4 regions of the Paenibacillus sp. FSL M7-0134 genome follow, and region 1 is predicted to be linked to each of the others. Evidence: riboswitches for the same ligand, from Rfam matches in the RefSeq annotation. Region 1 holds a riboswitch; each other region holds the start of a gene.
The links. Region 1 has a riboswitch for thiamine pyrophosphate ahead of NSQ58_RS18415 (ECF transporter S component). Riboswitches for the same ligand answer to the same signal wherever they lie in the genome.

Region 2: another riboswitch for thiamine pyrophosphate. It lies ahead of thiC (phosphomethylpyrimidine synthase ThiC); the one in region 1 lies ahead of NSQ58_RS18415 (ECF transporter S component).
Region 3: another riboswitch for thiamine pyrophosphate. It lies ahead of NSQ58_RS14595 (thiamine phosphate synthase); the one in region 1 lies ahead of NSQ58_RS18415 (ECF transporter S component).
Region 4: another riboswitch for thiamine pyrophosphate. It lies ahead of tenA (thiaminase II); the one in region 1 lies ahead of NSQ58_RS18415 (ECF transporter S component).

What each region holds. Positions count from the first base shown of each region.
Region 1 is NZ_JBBOXV010000002.1:585,085-589,966, reverse strand. Features, by position in the region: gene NSQ58_RS18425 (energy-coupling factor transporter transmembrane component T family protein) at 1-246, opposite strand, end outside; gene NSQ58_RS18420 (ABC transporter ATP-binding protein) at 221-1,684, opposite strand; gene NSQ58_RS18415 (ECF transporter S component) at 1,684-2,280, opposite strand; TPP riboswitch at 2,530-2,639, opposite strand; gene NSQ58_RS18410 (TatD family hydrolase) at 2,684-3,481, opposite strand; gene NSQ58_RS18405 (polynucleotide kinase-phosphatase) at 3,502-4,882, opposite strand, start outside.
Region 2 is NZ_JBBOXV010000002.1:403,653-408,534, forward strand. Features, by position in the region: gene NSQ58_RS17540 (Fe-Mn family superoxide dismutase) at 1-257, opposite strand, end outside; gene NSQ58_RS17545 (alpha/beta hydrolase) at 511-1,548, opposite strand; gene NSQ58_RS17550 (IclR family transcriptional regulator) at 1,847-2,590, shown strand; TPP riboswitch at 2,746-2,858, shown strand; gene thiC (phosphomethylpyrimidine synthase ThiC) at 3,046-4,882, shown strand, end outside.
Region 3 is NZ_JBBOXV010000001.1:3,236,755-3,241,636, forward strand. Features, by position in the region: gene NSQ58_RS14590 (ABC-F family ATP-binding cassette domain-containing protein) at 1-1,373, shown strand, start outside; TPP riboswitch at 1,467-1,575, shown strand; gene NSQ58_RS14595 (thiamine phosphate synthase) at 1,840-2,433, shown strand; gene thiO (glycine oxidase ThiO) at 2,498-3,646, shown strand; gene thiS (sulfur carrier protein ThiS) at 3,643-3,846, shown strand; gene NSQ58_RS14610 (thiazole synthase) at 3,849-4,616, shown strand; gene NSQ58_RS14615 (ThiF family adenylyltransferase) at 4,613-4,882, shown strand, end outside.
Region 4 is NZ_JBBOXV010000001.1:1,834,317-1,839,198, forward strand. Features, by position in the region: gene thiD (bifunctional hydroxymethylpyrimidine kinase/phosphomethylpyrimidine kinase) at 1-754, opposite strand, end outside; gene thiM (hydroxyethylthiazole kinase) at 751-1,593, opposite strand; gene tenA (thiaminase II) at 1,668-2,357, opposite strand; TPP riboswitch at 2,494-2,596, opposite strand; gene NSQ58_RS08250 (NAD-dependent malic enzyme) at 2,689-4,410, opposite strand.

The DNA of each region.
Region 1 (4,882 bases):
GAACATCATCATGCCCGTTGAGGTTGAAATAAACACCAATATAAAGGGAGATCCATACAGCAGCAGCCGCTTCCATGGATGGCCTGACCAGACAAGCAGCAGCAACATAGCACACGCAACATTAAACATGACATTCGGATCATGAATGACTATAACGACCACAAACAGTATGGAAAACATAACGAGCTTTAGGCCCGGATTCACACGATGCAGCCATGTTTTATGATGGGGAAAGGACAGGTTCATACTGTAGTTCCCCTTTCTGAATCCGCCATATATCGGTACAATATCGATGGACAATTTCTGGGTCATGCGTGACCATCACAATGGCCGTGCCTGCCGCTCTCAGCTGCTCCAACATATCCAGCATGACAAAGGTATTACGCGCATCCTGCCCAAAAGTCGGTTCATCCAGCAGCAGCACTTCCGGCTCACGGATCATAGCCGTAGCAATACTCAACCGCCTTTTTTGGCCCAATGAAAGCTGATACGGATGACGCTCGTCCAGCCGCTCCAGTCCGAACTGTACGAGCATCCGATCGACCCGTTCCCGGCACTGTTCAACGGTGAACAAGCTCTTGGGTAACGAATACTCTAGTTCCTTTCGTACGGTGTGTGCTACGAATTGCAGCTCGGGATTTTGAAACGCGAACCCGATACGCTCTGCCAGTTGTTCCGTACTGCCTGCCTCAATTCCGCGCACGCTATAACGTCCCTGTGTGCGAAGTAAGCGCATCATGGAGAGCAGCAGTGAGCTTTTGCCAGCCCCGTTTTCACCGACCACGCCAATCCAGTCGCCAGGCTTCACCTGCGCATGCTCCACATAAATCACTGAACTTAAACCGCGGAGGCCACTAAAATGTTCCAGCTCCAGCAAATCAATCCCTGTACCATTCCCCGTACCATTCTGCTGTGTCACTGATTCACTCCAACGCGGCGAAGACGATTCACTCCATACTCCCGGGTACCACACGCCATACTCGGACAATGCCTGCCGCTGCCCATGAAATACTTCTTCCGCCCTTCCATCCGCAATGATCTCCCCTTGAGCAGAAAGCACCACAATCCGGTCCACATCATGGACAATTTCATTAATTTTATGCTCCACGATCACCAGTGTCTGGTCTACCGAAATGTTTCGAATGGTATCCCACACCTGTGTAGTGCCTTCCTCGTCCAACAAAGCCGTGGGCTCATCCAGAAAAAGCACTTCTGGCTCCATAGCCAGCACAGACGCAATCGCCAGCCGCTGTTTCATTCCCTGTGACATGCTGCCAATGGGCATGTGTATATCATCCGTTGATAGACCAACCTGTATCAGCAGCTCGCGAATACGGGATCGCATCTGCTCACGAGGAACCTGATTATTTTCCAACACAAAAGCCAGTTCCTCGTCTGCATATGACATACAAAACTGCGTATCAGGATCTTGAAATACAATACCTGAGACACTTGGGATTACAGCAGCATCGCATTTCATAGGCACTTCTATCGTGCGTGGAATCAGACCGCTTAACACTTGGAGCAGCGTTGATTTACCGCATCCACTCGGTCCCAGCAACAGCAGCTTTTCCCCCTTGCGGACAGACAAAGACATATTGTGAAAAAGCAGCTCCTGCTCACCGGGGAATTTCAACCGAAGACGGGTGATCGAAGCCACCACATCTTCGGTTGCCTGGCTCATCAATCCAGCCCCTTATAATCTTGTTCCGTTGCGGGTCTCAAACTTCGCGTGACTCCGGTTACCTCCAATGCCCTAGCCAGATAGAACGCGAATACCCCGGCAATCACAATGCTGCCAATCATGCGAAAACCAATATACAAAACATAGTTCCAGGTCGAAAGCTGATCAATATACCCGTAGCTGAAGTCTAAAATTAGAGAAGCGACAGCCGCCCCGGCCGCAGCTAGCGAAGCAACCCACAAGTTTGCGTTCCGATACAGAAAAGCTGCAAAAAACAGCTCCGCTCCCAAGCCTTGCAGCAGGCCATAGTACAAAGTGGACATCCCCCATTCGCTTCCCAAAAAAGCACTGACCGTTGCCGCTGCCACCTCTGCCAAAATTGCAACACCCGGCTTGCGAATGATGAGATAAGCAAACGTGCCTGCCATAAACCACATGCCATACATCAGTTGCTCGGCGTGTAGACCGAATGGTTTCATCAAATCATAGGCAGGTCCCCATATTTTGTAGACTAACCCGAACACAACAGCGATCACAATCGTGACCAAAATATCAGTCAGCTTCAACCCTTTGGACGCTCTTACAGCAGTATTCATTATTGCGTGCTCCCCTTATCCTTATAATTGGCCTCTTGGCCATAAAAAAAAGCTTGTCTGGAGCTGAATCTCCAGGCAAGCTTTATGCGCAGTAAAAGGTGAAGCACCATACAAAACATCATTCGTCGATATGCCTTATATAACCAGTAGTCTAAGCTACTACACTGATACCAAGCCAAAGTCAGGGTCAAGGTAAAATGCTAGGACATACATTGTATCTATCGACAACCGCGAAACAAGCGGCATTCCTGTATAGTGTTCTTGGTTTCTCTACGCTGGCATTACCCAGATCAGATTTCACGGTCAGTGGCAAGGGCCACCCTCTCAGCCTGACTTTCTCAAGCTCCCGACAATGCTTTTTTAATTCACTATAATATATACCACATCTATGGCTTTGACAATCCTATAATCCGAAGAAACGTTTGGCTGTCTCCGTCGTGGCGATTTCGATCTCCATCATGCTTCGGCCTGTACATTCGGCTATCGTAGCAGCAATGTGAGCGAGATACATCGACTCATTACGCCCTTCTTTGGGCTTCACGGGCAAATTACGCGGGGTCAAAAATGGAGCATCCGTTTCAATCATCAGACGGTCCAAGGGAATATCTCTGACCAGTTCACGCAGATGTTTGCCACGCCGTTCGTCGCAAATCCAGCCGGTGATCCCGATATACAGTCCCATCTCTACATACGTATGCAATTCTTGTTCCGTGCCTGTAAAACAATGCACCACTGCTTTATCGACAAGCCCTTGATATTCCCGCAGCATAGCAACAAAATCCTCATGTGCATCTCGTTCATGCAGAAATAACGGCATATTTAGCTCACCCGCCAGTTGGATTTGCTCCCCAAACCATCGGCGCTGCACATCGCGCGGCGAAAAATCACGGTTATAGTCCAATCCGCATTCCCCTATGGATACGACCTGCGGCTGACTCGCCAGCTGGCGGAGCTGCTGAATCGTATCTGCGCTGCAGTCTTTGGCATCATGGGGATGCACGCCAGCTGTCGCATACAGCTTGCCCGGATAACGTGCTGCATACTGAGAAGCCTCCCGACTGCTGCGGACACTGGTCCCGGTAATAATCAGGGGTGAAATCCCTACAGCTGCTGCTCTCTCTACCACCTGTTCCCGATCCGCATGAAACGAACGGTGCATCAAGTTCACGCCAATATCAATTAACGGTGTACCCCTTTCCATCTCAATCCCTCCTTCGCAAACTACAATCTCGGATCAATCGGCTCCGATTCCAGAGATAGCGCGGCAAGGACGCATTCATGAATACGATCCACCGTATCCTTGCGGACAAAACGTTCCACGCCTTCCATACCAAGCGCTCCTTCCATCAGGGCATGACGCTCCTTTTTGTTCGTTCGACGCTGCTTCAGACGCTTTAAATTCTCAGGGGCAAGATAATCCATACCGTAAATGATGTGCAAATACTTCTGGCCTCTCACCTTGATTGCAGGCTGAATCATCTTGTCCCGATTTTTCATCAAAAAGCGTTCCGGCTTGATCACAATCCCTTCATGACCATCCTCTGTCATCTCGTTCCACCAGCGAATGACCTCTTCCTCGCTTGCTTCGTCCGTGATAACGCGGTACTCTGTCTCCATAAACAGGGAAGACAGCCCAGCGAGCTCCCGGTTTTGCTCCATATGCCAAATATGAGAATGGTCGAAAAAAGTCTTTCCGCTGTGTGCCAGTGTATGGAACGGTGCAATACGAATTTCATCCAGACCGTCCACATCCCAGCAATATTTTTGAAAAGCATCTTGAAACGTTACGGCATTCGCGTACTTCTGTTCCATTTCCTCCAACCAGTCTCCAACCTCTCGACCTGCAACCTTCGCCTGCTTCAGCTTGTCTACCAGCTTACTGCGATCCAACAGAGCTGCCTCCCCCACATGCGCATACTGTGCAGCAATCAGTTCCCGAGCCTTGAGATTCCACGGTACAATTTCCGCATCCAGCAATACAAAATCCGTCTGGTTCCGTTCAAAATATCCAGCAGTCCGTAGATCCACATTAAGCTTCTCCATCACTTGCTTCCCAAGGCTTTGTTCAAAGAAAGCTCTCCCACTCCGACTATAGATCGTGCCCAATGTCGGGTAGCCTACATATTGAACAGCGGCCTGTTCGTTTTTGAATAATAGCAAAATAGCCCGGCTACCCATATGTTTTTTCTCGGCCACCATCGTTTGTACTCCTTGCCCGCGATAATAAGCCAGCGCCTCACGTGGATGCTCCAGATATCCTTCCTCTGCAGACACCGCTGGAGCAGGGCTCATCGTCGGTGGAATATACACCAGCTCCTCCATGGGTACCGTCACATGTGACACGGTATCTATAGCGGATTTGATCCATTCTCCTTGTACGCGCACTTCGCCATACGATTCCGTCAGCACACTGTAACCAGCGATTAGCTTGCGTAAATTCGGCGGGGAAAACCGTTTTCTCTGCCACCGGACAAGTGGGCTATCGGGATCATTCGCATAATTCTCATGTGCCGGAACGCTGACAAATTCCTTTTCCGGATAACGATAAGCGGTCAGCATACCGCCAAATACCACACCCTGATCAATATTCACCGTCTGATTC
Region 2 (4,882 bases), 180 kb from region 1:
GACATCTGTTTCCATTCCTGATGCCACGCCTGATCTGCCGGATCGAGTGCGCTCCGTTGCTCTTCCAGCAACTCTATGGCGGTGCGTTCCGTCTGTTCGAATACAGTCCGCCAATCATCCAGCAACCGTACATAAGTTGGCTCCAATCCCTCGGTAGCGGATTTAATCACTTCCACATGCCAACTTTCCTGCTGCTTCCAATGCCGAATTTCCTCCAGCACACGTAAGGGCAGGAAAGACCCATAAGTACTCAGCATCGTTTTTTTACCTCCCGTATCCTACTATGGCTATCCGGCGGATCTGGCAGATCTGCCCTGGATGCATACGTACCCAGTATATTCGCTGTCTCATCAGGAATATGTCTATGAACTCCCTTAATCCGGTCACATCTGTTACGTAAAACAATGAATACCCATGGAAAACGAAAAAGAAGCCCAGCTACGGCACGGGTTAAGTGTCCATAGGCAGGCTTCTTCCAGGCGAAGAATAGAATACAGTTCTTCGAAAAATTTACTTCGTAGTCGTTTGTTTGTGGGCATCAGCGATGGTTTTCTTGTCCTCCAGCTCCTGTACACTGCTTAGAAACGTCGATACCCGTCGCAAATATTCACGAGGGTGCTCTCTGAAAATAAGCTCATGTATCCCGTTTTTAACAATCCATACACTGGAAAGCGGGTTGGTTTGATTGGCAGCGAGCTTTTCCGCAATAGGATAAGGAGCTTTTTCATCCTGTGTACCATGCACAAACATGATCGGGAACGGATAGTTTTCCTTTTTAACTTCCTGATATGGAATTTGATGCAAGCTGGTTCCGTTCAAGACTGGAAACAGCAACTCCAGAATTTCCAAAGACGGATGTCTTGGCAGATTAATTTGATTGTGAATGTTATGGTACAGCGTATCTGGCTCCAGCAGGAAGGTGCTGTCCAAAATCATTGCGTCCACATCCTTGGTTTGCAAGCCCGCCTGAAGAGCGGTTCCTGCCCCCATGGAGAAGCCCCATACGATAATCTCCGACGAGCCGCGTTGCTTCGCAAGCTGAATTGCTCCGAGGAGCTGTTGGGATTCTGCTTTGCCTCCGGTTGCGACTGCTTTGCTGTTTTGTGACGCGAATCCATAATCGAACATGACCACATTAAAGTTCAAACTGTGGGCATAATGCGCCAGATCATACATGGGAATCCAGCTTTCTTCGCGGTTAGCCCCATAGCCATGACTGAAAATAATCGTTTTCCGCGATTGATCCGCCGGGATATACCAGCCTTGTACCATGCGGCTACCATCCTTGGCAGGGAAGCTGACTTCCTCATAAGGCATGCTTTTGGCCTGCATCGGATTAGAGTACAGTGGTGCAACGGTGGGATTCGTAAGTACCCATGCGATGTAAGCATGCAAGGCAATAAAACAAAACAACAGAAAAAAGACGACCGACAGCAGCAGAGCAATCACAACGTGCTTGAACCGCAGCAGACGGGGATTAAAGAGTGGGGTGGACGGCTCCTGAACAGCGGTCTGTAGCTGAGCGTTGCGCTGGGATGTCGAAATCATGTAAGAGCCTCCTTATATAAAATTGATCTTCGTTTCATAGAATTTAGGTATAATTCCACTTGAAAATAGTAGTGTAGATCCGTATAGATACCTATTATCGTATGATGGGGATTATCCAAAGTCAACGCCTGAACCGGAAAAGTAAAAATGATGCAAAGAATTGTCGATGTTTGTTCTCGTTCTGTAATATGGTTGTCACAAAAACATCGGTTTACAGTAGCCGCGACTATTCTATATAATTTATGTAACCATGTTTCATAGTGTGAAACGAATATGGATACAAGAGGAGCGGTTCACGATGGAAGACCGTAAATTAACCGTTCGCGCTGTAGAGCGTGCACTTGATATACTGCTGTGTTTTACCGCAGATTCGGATCTTGGCCTGACGGAGATTGCCTCCAAAATTGGTCTACATAAAAGCACGGTTCATCGGCTGCTGACTACGTTGGAGGATCGGGGCTTTGTCGTTCGGAATGCCGAAACGGAAAAATATCGACTTGGCTTCCGCATTTGGGAGCTATCCACGCACTTGTCCCAAAGCGACGAGCCGGCGGTGTTGTTACAGCCTGCAATGGAAGGACTACGTGATCGTCTGGGCGAGACGGTCAGCTTGTACTTACGGGACGGCAGCATGCGTATTCGCATACAAGCCGTGCAGAGCAATCAGGCGATCCGCAGGGTTGCGCCTGTAGGTGCGCGTATGCCGCTGGCTGTAGGGGCCTCCAGCAAAGTGCTGGCAGCCTTTATGCCGCCGCAGGAGCTGGAAGCCCTGCTAAGCGGGGATGAATGGCCGTCCTCAGTAGACCCGGAGGTCTATAAAGCCCAGCTGCAGGACATTCGCGAGAAGGGCTATGCGACCAGCTATGAAGAACGGGAGCCAGGGGCTGCTGCTGTGGCTGCCCCAATTGTAAACCGGAAGGGACAGGTCACTGCGGCTTTATCTGTATCCGGTCCGGTCAGTCGGCTTGCACCCGAGACGCTACATGACTTTGCTCCGATTTTGATTGAAGCGGCGAAGGAAATGGGACTTATGCTTCCGTAACAAGAATGAGCACAGTTGAAGCAAGCAAAGTGATTTGATGGGGAGCGTCTCCTTGGTAAAGGGAACCTAGAAGGGTTGCCAAAGCCATAAATTTAAAGTAGTCTGGTAAGGATGGCGGGATATCTGTTATAGCCGCCTCATGTGAATAGAAGTATCACAGTTACTGGGGGAGCCTGTAATGCCGGGCTGAGATGGAATCGTGCAAGATTCCGGACCCTTTGCACCTGATCTGGATCATACCAGCGTAGGGAAGTAATCGGCCATTGAAATGTATACGCGGCTGCTGTCTACAGTGGCGCATTGGAATAGGATTATTCCACATGCGTACTGTCTGGATAGCTGCCTCGTTAGATTAGCCGGTTCCCTAGGGAACCGGCTTTTTTGCATAGATCAGCGCCACCCTGGGAATGGTTCCGGATCGGTGTGTCATTTCATCGAAACGGGAGGAATGGACAATGAAGCCGACAGAAGTAGAAGGAACAAAAGGAACAGAATTGAAATCAACAGAAGTAAGATTGGTAGGAACAAAAGAAGTTGAGGTAGAGAAGACAAACGGGGAGCAAGCCAGAGGGGTAACGCCCTTTCCAGGGAGCCGTAAGGTATATATTCAAGGCTCACGGCCGGACATTGCCGTGCCAGAGCGGGAAATTGCTCTTCATCCTACACATACGCCGCAGGGCACGGAGCATCATGAGCCATTGCGTGTGTACGATACGAGCGGTCCCATGACCGACGAAGCCTATCAGGTCGATATCCGTCAGGGCCTGCCTCCATTACGGCGAGCTTGGGCCCTGGAACGGGGCGATGTGGAGGCTTACGAGGGACGCGCCGTCAAACCGGAGGATAATGGACTGAAACCTGGCTCCAAACGGGAGACAGTTGAATTTCCCGGCGTGACCAACCGTCCGCTTCGTGCTTCGCAAGGTCGTACAGTGACGCAAATGCATTATGCGCGGCAAGGGATCATTACGCCTGAAATGGAATTTGCGGCGATCCGCGAAGGGGTGGAGCCTGAGTTTGTACGGCAGGAGTTGGCGGCTGGACGAGCCATTTTGCCTTCGAATATCAATCACTCGGAAAGTGAGCCAATGGTCATTGGGCGTCATTTTCACGTGAAGATCAATGCGAACATTGGTAATTCTGCGGTTACCTCCTCCATCGAGGAGGAAGTGGAGAAAATGACCTGGGCTGTGCGTTGGGGCTCGGATACAGTTATGGACCTGTCCACAGGCCGTAATATCCATACAACACGTGAATGGATCATTCGGAATTCTCCTGTACCGATTGGGACTGTACCGCTGTATCAGGCACTTGAAAAGGTGAACGGCGAAGCAGAAGCGCTGACGTGGGAGCTGTATCGCGATACGCTGATTGAGCAGGCGGAGCAGGGAGTGGACTATTTTACAATTCATGCGGGTGTATTGCTGAGGTATATACCGATGACGGCGAATAGAATGACGGGAATTGTATCCCGTGGTGGGTCGATCATGGCAGCCTGGTGCCTTGCGCACCATCAGGAGAATTTTTTGTATACGCATTTTGAAGAAATCTGCGAAATTATGAAAGCCTATGATGTGGCCTTTTCTCTCGGGGATGGTCTACGTCCGGGTAGCATCTATGATGCGAATGATGAAGCACAGTTTGCAGAGCTGGAAACGTTGGGCGAGCTAACGCAAATCGCCTGGAAGCATGATGTTCAGGTCATGATTGAAGGGCCAGGACATGTCCCTATGCATAAAATCAAAGAGAATGTGGATTTACAAATGGAGATTTGTAAGGAAGCTCCTTTCTATACCTTGGGACCGCTCACGACGGATATTGCCCCCGGATATGATCATATTACCTCAGCCATCGGGGCGGCGATGATCGGTTGGTTCGGGACGTCCATGCTGTGTTATGTTACGCCTAAGGAGCATTTGGGTCTGCCCAATAAGGATGATGTCCGTGAGGGTGTCATTACCTACAAAATTGCGGCACATGCTGCCGATCTGGCGAAGGGTCATCCACGGGCACAGCAGCGGGATGATGCTTTGTCCAAGGCACGCTTTGAGTTCCGGTGGCGGGACCAGTTCAATCTGTCGCTTGATCCCGAGCGGGCCTTGTCCTACCATGATGAAACGCTACCGGCAGAGGGCGCCAAGGAAGCACATTTCTGCTCGATGTGTGGTCCCAAATTTTGTAGTATGCGCATTACGCAGGACATTCGCGCTTATGCAGCGGATAAGGGGCTGAACACTCAAGAAGCAGTAGCTGCCGGGATGCGTGAGAAGGCAGAGCAGTATCGGGATGGAG
Region 3 (4,882 bases), on a different contig from region 1:
AATGGACTCCACGTGTACGTTACGGCTATCTGGATCAGCATACCAAGCTGACACCGGGCAAAACGGTACGTGATGTTTTGAAAGACGCTTTTCTTCCTCTGTTGGAATTGGAAAAGGAAATGATGCAGATTACTGACAAGATGGGGGATGCTTCTCCTGAAGAGTTGGAAGTGCTGCTGGAACAGATGGGTGAAATTCAGGAGCAACTGGATATGGGGGATTTTTACCTCATTGATGTGAAGGTTGAAGAAATGGCGAATGGACTAGGTCTGTCGGCCATAGGACTGGATCGGGATGTATCTGCACTTAGCGGTGGGCAACGGACAAAGGTGCTTCTTGCTAAGTTGCTGTTGGAAAAGCCAAATGTCCTGCTGCTGGATGAGCCTACCAACTATTTGGATGTAGAGCATATTGAATGGCTTACGCGCTATTTGAAGGATTATCCCTATGCTTTTATTCTTATTTCACATGATACTGAGTTTATGAACCAGGTCGTTAATGTTATTTACCATCTTGAATTTGCCAAGATGACCCGTTATTCAGCTAACTATGAAAAGTTTCTTGAAATGGCGGATCTGAACAAAGCTCAGCATATTGATGCTTATGAGAAGCAACAGGACTTTATTAAGAAACAGGAAGATTTTATTCAGCGTAATAAAGCGCGTGCCTCTACATCAGGCCGAGCAAAGAGCCGTGAAAAGCAACTTGATCGGATCGAACGTATAGATAAGCCTGAAGAAGCTGCGAAGCCAACCTTTCAATTCAAAGAAGCACGTGCAAGCGGAAAGACGGTATTTGAGGGTATTGATTTTGAGATTGGTTATACGCATGCCCTTTTGCCTAAAATGTCCATGACGATTGAACGTGGCGAAAAGATTGCTATTGTTGGCTACAACGGTGTCGGTAAATCGACATTGCTCAAAACCATATTGGGAAAAATACCGCCAATCAGTGGAAAAACCTATCAAGGTGATTTTTTGCAGCCCGCTTATTTTGAGCAGGAAGTAAAGGCGGAGAAAATTACACCGATTGACGATGTGTGGAATGAATTCCCACATTTGAACCAGCATGAAGTACGAGCGCATTTGGCGCGTTGCGGTTTAAAGAATGAGCATATCACGCGTCCGCTATCTGCGCTCAGTGGTGGAGAACAGGCTAAAGTCCGTCTTTGCAAACTGTTAATGCGTGAAAGCAACTGGGTACTGTTCGATGAGCCTACCAACCACTTGGATGTTAAAGCTAAGGATGAGCTGAAACGTGCCTTGAAGGAATACAAAGGGACCGTATTGCTTGTATCTCACGAACCGGACTTTTACGAGGATTGGGTAACCAAAACGTGGAATGTGGAAGAGTGGTCAAGTAAAGTTAACTAACATCAACTAAATCCAATTCTGCATATTTCACACGAAGTGGGGTTTGCAGAATTAGGAAAATATGCTAAGCTATCTTTAGCTTATACAATAAAATAGTCACACTAGGGGAGCCGCCCATGCGGCTGAGACGGAATAAATGGATTTCGGACCCTTTGCACCTGATCTGGGTTATGCCAGCGTAGGGAAGTGAGCGCCGTACAAACAAGGCAACACCATCTTATTTTTGTTTGTGCGTGGGACGATACACGTATACGGATATCATTGTCCGTTCGATTATTGGACGTTCGTTAAACCACTTCCTTGGGGAAGTGGTTTTTTTGCGTTTCGTTCACTTTAAGTTGTTCGAGCTTCCGTAGACGATTCACATACAATCCCCTTTCATTACTGCTGGTAGACGTGGCTGACTAAGCTTAGATCCATTAGTCCAATGTGAGGTGAAGACAAAATCGAATTACACGCAATTTCGATGGAAAAGGGCACTTTTGCACAAGCAGCCCAAGTGGCTGCTGTGATTTGTCCGTATGTTCATTATGTACACGCGCGTTTAAAACAGAATGGTGCCTCTGCATTGCTTTCTTTGACTCGCAGCATGGTGGAGCAGGGAGTTTCTTTGCAACAAATTGTAGTAAATGATCGTGTGGATGTAGCTTTACTTACTTTGGTTGGAGCCGTCCAGCTACCAGCTAATGGATTACCTGTAGCGGATGTGAAAAGCCTGCTTCCAAAGGGTACACGCTGTGGAGTATCTGTGCATTCCTTGGAGGAGGCGCAGACTGCCGAGCGGGCAGGAGCGGACTATGTACTTTATGGTCACGTATATGAGACCCATTGTAAGCCCGGTATTGTACCGCGGGGTTTAGCTCAGCTTGAACATATTTGCAGGCTGTCGAACATTCCGGTGATCGCGCTGGGCGGCATACAACCGCACCATATCCCGGAGCTTTATAGGGCCGGAGCAAGCGGAATTGCGGTGATGTCTGGTATATGGAAGGCTGAGTCGCCCGTTGCAGCTGCGATGGAATATAGGCGAATGGCAGATCTTGTAGTTCACAGCCTGTAGCGAGAAAACGAGAGTAGAGGCAAGCTGAAAGCAGAATGGTTTATGGAGAGGAGACACGAAACAAATGCCAAAGATACACACAGAGGCAAGAGCGATAGGACACGCTGAATGCTTGGTCATAGGTGGAGGTGTCATCGGCAGTTCCATTGCTTATCATGTGGCCAAGGAGGGAAGAAGTACGATCTTGCTGGAACGATTGATCCCGGGTGAGGGAGCCTCAGGAGCAGCGGTTGGAATGCTGGCAGCGGAAAGTGAAGAGTTCACCGACTCTGAGCTGGCACGATTTGCTCGCATAAGTCGAGACGCATTCCCTGAGCTTGTCTGTGATCTGGAGCGTTTGTCGGGTATTTCGGTGGAATTCCGTACAGAAGGATTTGTGACCCCTTTCCGTACGGAAACTGAAGGCCAAAAACGCTGGAAAGCTGCTAAAACGCGAGAGGATGATTGTCCTATCTGGTGGGATGCGAGGGAATTGGCCCGACGAATTCCAGGTTTGGATGAACAAGCGATCGGGGCAATATATCGTTCAAAGGAGACACAAGTGGCTCCTGTCCAGCTTTGCCGTGCTTATGCAGGTGCTGCTGCGGTGCTGGGGGCAACGGTATGGTCTGGTACACAGGCAGAGCAACTGGTCATACAGAATGGTCGAGTTTGCGGTGTTCGAACACATAGTGGCTTTTTTTCCTGCGATCAGGTCATTATTGCTGGAGGCTTGGATAGCATGAAATTGCTAGCGCAGGTTGGATTTGAATATCCACTTTATCCGGTCAAGGGCGAAGCGGTAGCGGTCTCCTTGAAGGATCACCCGTTAGAATACACCATTTATGCTGATGATATTTACCTCGTGCCTAAACAGAATAACGAGCTTTGGATTGGGGCAACGAGCCTTCCGCATCAATATGACGAAGAGGTGACCGTAGGAGGCTTGGAGGGGTTGCTGGCACGTGCCTCTGCTTGGCTGCCGCGCGTCCGTGAAGCTTCTTTTATACGCACTTGGGCGGGCTTACGTCCGCAGGCCGCATCAGGTCATCCTTTTATAGGCACTGTCCCTGGGGTCGAGGGCGTATATGCTGCCGTCGGGCATTATCGCAACGGTGTCCTGCTGAGTGATGCTACCGGGCGTGCGCTGGCAGCTATGCTTAATGGGGCTGGTGCAGCTGAACTTGGGATAAGTAGATTTTCTTCTGAGCTCCTCAAGGAGGAAAGCTTATGAAGCTGACGATTAACGGCCAGAGCCTGACCTTTTCTAATCGAATCACTCATGTGGATCAATTGCTACATGAGCTTGATGTAAAGGTGAAAACTGTAGTGGTAGAGCTGAATCGGCGTATATTGACCCGTGAAGATCATGATGAAGCAGTACTGAAGGATGGAGATTGCCTAGAGATTGTACATTTTGTGGGAGGCGGTTGATCATGTTAACCATTGGAAAAGCATCTTTTACCTCAAGGTTGTTGTTGGGAACAGGAAAATTCACTGATCTGGATATCCAATCCCAAGCCGTAGAGGCTGCTGAGACGGAAATATTGACGTTTGCTGTACGGAGATTGAACTTGGAGGAACGGGATAAGCAGCATTTTCTCGATATGCTGGATTTGAGCCGATATACACTTCTTCCCAACACAGCAGGGGCTACAACAGCAGAGGAGGCCATTCGTATTGCCCAATTGGCAAAAGCCTCCGGCTTGTGCGATATGATTAAGGTGGAAGTCATTGGGGATAGCAAGACACTGCTGCCTGACCCTTTTGAAACGTTGAAAGCTAGTGAAAAGCTGTTAGAAGAAGGCTTTATCGTGCTGCCCTACATATCGGACGATGTGATTCTAGCCAAGAGGCTACAAGAGCTTGGAGTACACGCCGTTATGCCTGGAGCTTCACCGATTGGTACAGGACATGGTTTGCTCAATCCGTTTTCATTAGAGCTAATTATTGAACAGGCGGAGGTCCCGGTTATTGTCGATGCGGGTATTCGCTCACCCAGTGACGCGGCAATGGCTATGCAGTTGGGGGCAGATGCTGTTTTGTTGAACACAGCCGTATCAGGAGCGAAGAACCCAGTAAAAATGGCTGAGGCCATGAAACTGGCTGTTCGTGCTGGAAGATATGGTTTTGAGGCGGGGATGATTCCTGTAAAACGTTACGCTTCAGCGAGCAGTCCGACAGAAGGCATGATTCAGGCATGAAGGTATCTGACAAATCCGGTGCAGGAGGAACACATCCAAGTGACCGTTATTCCAGACAAGAAAGATTCACACCCTTTGGACCGACAGGACAACGTCGGCTTGCTTCCTCTCACGTATTAATCATAGGTGTTGGAGCGCTAGGCACAGGTATTGCGGAAACACTTGTTCGCGGGGGCGTAGGTACAGTGAGCCTCGTAGACCGGGACTATGTGGAATGGAGCAATTTGCAGCGCCAACAGCTTTTTCAGGAAAGTGATGCTGCGCAA
Region 4 (4,882 bases), on a different contig from region 1:
CCTCAATCGCTGCCTGGATGAAGGCTTTGCCATTCGAGATAGCCTCCGGTACAGACATCCCTTTCCCTAATTCCGCGGTAATCGCTGCTGAGAAGGTGCATCCTGTTCCGTGTGTATGAACAGTCCGTACTCGCTTGCCGCTCAGCTCTGTAAAGGCGGTTCCGTCAAAGAGCAGGTCCACAATCTGTTCGCTGCTCTCGCTCTCGTCAGCGTGGCCACCCTTGATCACAACGAATTTTGATCCCATACTGCTAATATGTCTCGCAGCCTCGCGGCGATCCTCCATCGTATGGATACTGATCCCTGTCAGGGCTTCCGCCTCCGGGATATTCGGTGTAACGACCAGGGCCAAGGGGAGCAGGTCGTCCTTCAGAGCCTGCATCGCTTCTGGCTGCAGCAGCTTTGCGCCTCCCTTGGCAATCATCACGGGATCGACGACAACCTTTTTCCAGCCGAACTTTCGAATCTGCTTGCTCACAAGACGGATGATGCCCGCATTAAACAGCATGCCAGTCTTCAGGGCATCCACTCCAAGGTCTAATCCTACAGCTTCGATCTGTTCCGCTGTTGCTTCCTGTGGCAGCGGATATACGCCGTGGACCCCTAAAGTATTCTGTACGGTAATGGCCGTAATAGCCGACATGCCGTAAACGCCAAGCTCCTGAAAGGTTTTGAGATCGGCTTGAATTCCGGCCCCGCCGCCACTGTCCGAACCGGCAATCGTCAGCGCTCTGGGTACACGAACGTCTGTCATCGCGCACCACCTGCTGTGGTTGTTCCGGCTTCACGGACAGTGACATGCCCCTCTAGCGAACCTGTATGTAGTTTGGCGAGCTCGTCGAGAAAGGCAATCTGGAAGCTGCCGGGCCCCAGCTCTGCGGTACGTGCTGCGGCTCGGGAAGCTGCTGCACCGTAAAATGCCAAGCCTGCTGTACCTGCGAGCAGCAGGTTGGGTTCAACAGCTGCAAAGGCACCTAACACAGAGGTCAGCAGGCAGCCTGCTCCGGTTACCTTCGTGAGCAGCGCGTCTCCACCGCTAATCATTCGTACTTCGGCCCCATCGGTGATGACGTCCTCTTTTCCAGTAATGACAACCATTGTATTGAGCGTTCGAGCAGCCCGAATTGCCAGATCGACATTTCCGCTGTCAGCACTGTCACCAGCATCTACGCCTTTAATCTCACGCGCTTCTCCAACAAGATGCGCGACTTCGGCTGCATTGCCCCGCACCAATGAGATTTTGACTTTTCTCAGGATTCGCAGTGCCGACTCAGTTCTAAAGCTCGTTGCTCCCGCACCGACCGGATCTAGCAGGACCGGAACACCGTGTGCATTCGCCGATTGTCCAGCAATGATCATGGCATCCACCAGTTCGCGGTTCAGCGTACCGATGTTTAACACGACGGCTCCCGCTATTTTTGCCATGTCTGCTACTTCCTCGGGTGCATAGGCCATCACCGGGGAGGCGCCCAATGCATACAGGCCGTTGGCCGTAAAGTTAGTGACTACCACATTGGTCATATTGTGAACGAGGGGTTTGCTGTTTTGTACCTTCGTCAGGAGATCCGAATAACTTTTTTCCCATGTACTCATAATGATTATCCTCTCTATAGTTGGTGGTTCAACAGGGCATTAACTGTACTTCACGCATCGAATTGCCAAGCTGACTATTCCAAGACCGCTGCCTGTATCTGGACCGGCCATTCTTCCTGCTTATAGGCCATGTCCCAGAACTTATATTCCAGCTGGCAGCTCAGTATAAAATGCTCAATCATCCGCTCTCGCTCAGCAGCCGTTGCGCCTTCCGCCCAAGCATCTACACGTTCTCGGAACTTGAGTGTTGTATCATCAAGCTGGTCTCCATAGAAGCCCATCCATTCATAGAACGGATGAGACTCATCCGGCTTTACTTCATCCAGCAGCCTGCGACCAATCTCGGCATACGTCCACATACATGGCAGCAGCACAGCCAAGATCTCGCCCAGGCTGCCCTCATGCGCAACCGTCAGCATGTGACGGATATAGTGATGAGCCGACGGAGCGAGCGGATATCCCTGCAACTCTTCATAGCTCACCCCTGCGACAGCACAGAAATTTTGATGCGGATGAACCTCGCTGTGGAGAATAAAAGAGATTTGTTCATTAAATACAGCCATGTCCTCCCGATTCGTGCATTTGGAGATTGCGATGCCGTATATCCGCATGTAGGCGTTCAAATATTCAAAGTCCTGTTTTACATAGTGAATCAGCTGTCCCCTTGTCAAACTTCCTTCAGCAATACCTCTCACAAAGGGATGCTCAAAAATCGCTTGAAAAATGCCGTCCGCCTGCCGACGGAGTTCTTGTGTAAAACTCAATTTCCCCACCTCCATTAAATTGAAGAGCAAGAAGTCCTGTAAGAATATAATTCCGGAACAACGCTAAAAAGCCGCCCCGGAAAAATGGAGCGGCTTCAACAATAGGCCCAATACGCAAAAAACGCTTGAAACCTTATATACGAAGGCTCCACTTTCCTACGCTAGTACGAACTAGATCAGGTTCAAAGGGTCCAAGATACGCTCTTGTCTCAGCCATAGTGGCTCCCCTAGTGGACTTCTATTCTTTTGACTATTACTGTACATTCGTTCATATGCTATGTCAAACATAGTGTACAAAATATTAAATTTCCTCTAGTTAGGTGTTTTGGGCTTAGTGAGGGTGATGAATTACACTTTCCACTGCTTTGACCTTGGCATATTTCGGTTTCCACATTGCATCTTGTATAGCTTGTTCCACATCTGAAATGTGCGCCTGCGCTACCTGATCCTGAATCGCGGCTTTTGCAACCGCAATCGCAACAGCGTACGAAACTTCGCGTAATTTTCGGATATGAGGGAGTAGCGCACCGCCAGGCGTATTCGAATCTACACCATTGGCAACAGCAACTGCTGCCGCTGTAAACATCGCAGGGGTAATCCTTTTGGCTTTAACCACAATCGCACCCAGACCCAGTCCCGGAAAAACAAAGGCATTGTTCGCCTGTCCAATCTCAAAATTTGTATCGTTATAGGTAACGGGCTCAAAAGGACTTCCGGTTGCGATCAGTGCTCTGCCATCTGTCCACCGGATCAAATCCTCGGGTACTGCTTCTGCAAGGTTTGTAGGATTGGACATGGGCATAATGATCGGGCGTTCTACATGCTTTGCCATCTCCTTGATGATCTCTTCAGAAAAGGCACCTGCTACACCGGAAGTTCCAATCAATATCGTAGGCTTCACCTGACGGATGACCTCCAGTAGCGGTATTTTGCCGTCACCCGACCGGGTCCATGAGCTGACTTCATCCTTTTTGCGCACATACGGTTTCTGATACTCCAATACGTCTTCCATATCTTCCGTTAACAGCCCGCGATAATCAAAGGCCCAAAAGGACTTGAATGAATCATCTACGGAAAGGCCATCCTCGATCATAGCGCCCCGAATTTGATCAGCGTTACCGATCCCTGCAGCCCCTGGGCCGAAAACAAGTATTTTTTGTTCACGCAGCGGAGTCTTGGTGACACCCACCGCCGAAAGAATCGCAGCCAGGGTCACTGCTCCTGTACCTTGTATATCATCGTTGAAGGTGAGTATGCTTTGACCGTATTTTCCTATAATATGGCGCGCATTAACGCTACCCACATCTTCCCAATGTAAAAGCGCCTTCGGGAATTGCGCTAACGTTTTGCTGATAAAAGTATCAATAAACTGGTTATAGGCTTCTCCGCGAACTCGTTTATGGCGGTTTCCGATGTACAGTGGATCATTCAGCAGCTTTTCATTATTCGTGCCTACATCCAGTACAATTGGCAGCACCCGCCCAGGATGAATGCCTGCCGCAGCCGTATACACTGCAAGCTTGCCGATAGCAATGTTAATCCCCCCGACGCCCCAGTCACCAATCCCTAAAATACTTTCGGAATCTGTCACGACGATCAGATCCACATCATGGCCACTCAAACCAGAATTATGGAATGCTTGTCCAATACCGTTCGGGTTATCTATCGACAAATATATGCCTCCAGGGCGGTTGTACTCGTGACTATATTCTTGAATCGCGGTTCCTACGGTCGGCGTGTAGACTACGGGCAGCATTTCACTCAAATGATCGGTTAGCAGCCGGTAGTAGAGTACGACATTTCGGTTGTGAAGGTCGTTGAGAGAAGCATTTTTTCGCAGCATGGTGGGTTGTGCCAGAAACTGCTGATATGCCCGTACGCTCTGTTTCTCCAATGAAAGGACGGTTGGAGGAAGGATTCCTTCCAAACCCAGCTCCTTGCGTTCTTCTTCTGTAAAAGCGACACCTTTGTTCAAAAGGGGATTTGCCAACACATCCTTTCCCCGTAATGGAGTAGATAATGACCCATCGCGATTGACATAAAATGCTTCCATAGAAAGACCTTCCTTCTCTTCATTTACATATTGTAAGGATTTCACAAAATTCGATTCCAGTCGCTCCGAAGTGCAAGATATAGACGAACTAAACCATTTCGATCTATATCTTGTTCATTGAAAGTCGCTTATCGGATTTTTGCAAAATTTTCAAGATGACATGTTGTCCATAGTATGGACGTGCGAATCTGTTTTATTCTTCTATTTATCTATGACAAAATAACCATATATATTTCCTTCTGTTGATCTAAAAGAACTAATTTTAGATATAGATGCGCTAACTAATTCTGATGGTTTTGGTTCTAATGAATCAGGTCTAAATACTCTATTTTTATCAAATATGAAAATCAGTTTTTCTTCTCTTATATCCTTATATATCATGGAGTGTCAGCTATTTTGTTAAGGAAATATGAAGTATTTGGACATTAATTTAACTCCTATAAGCAAACATTCTTAATTCTTTTTCAACAAA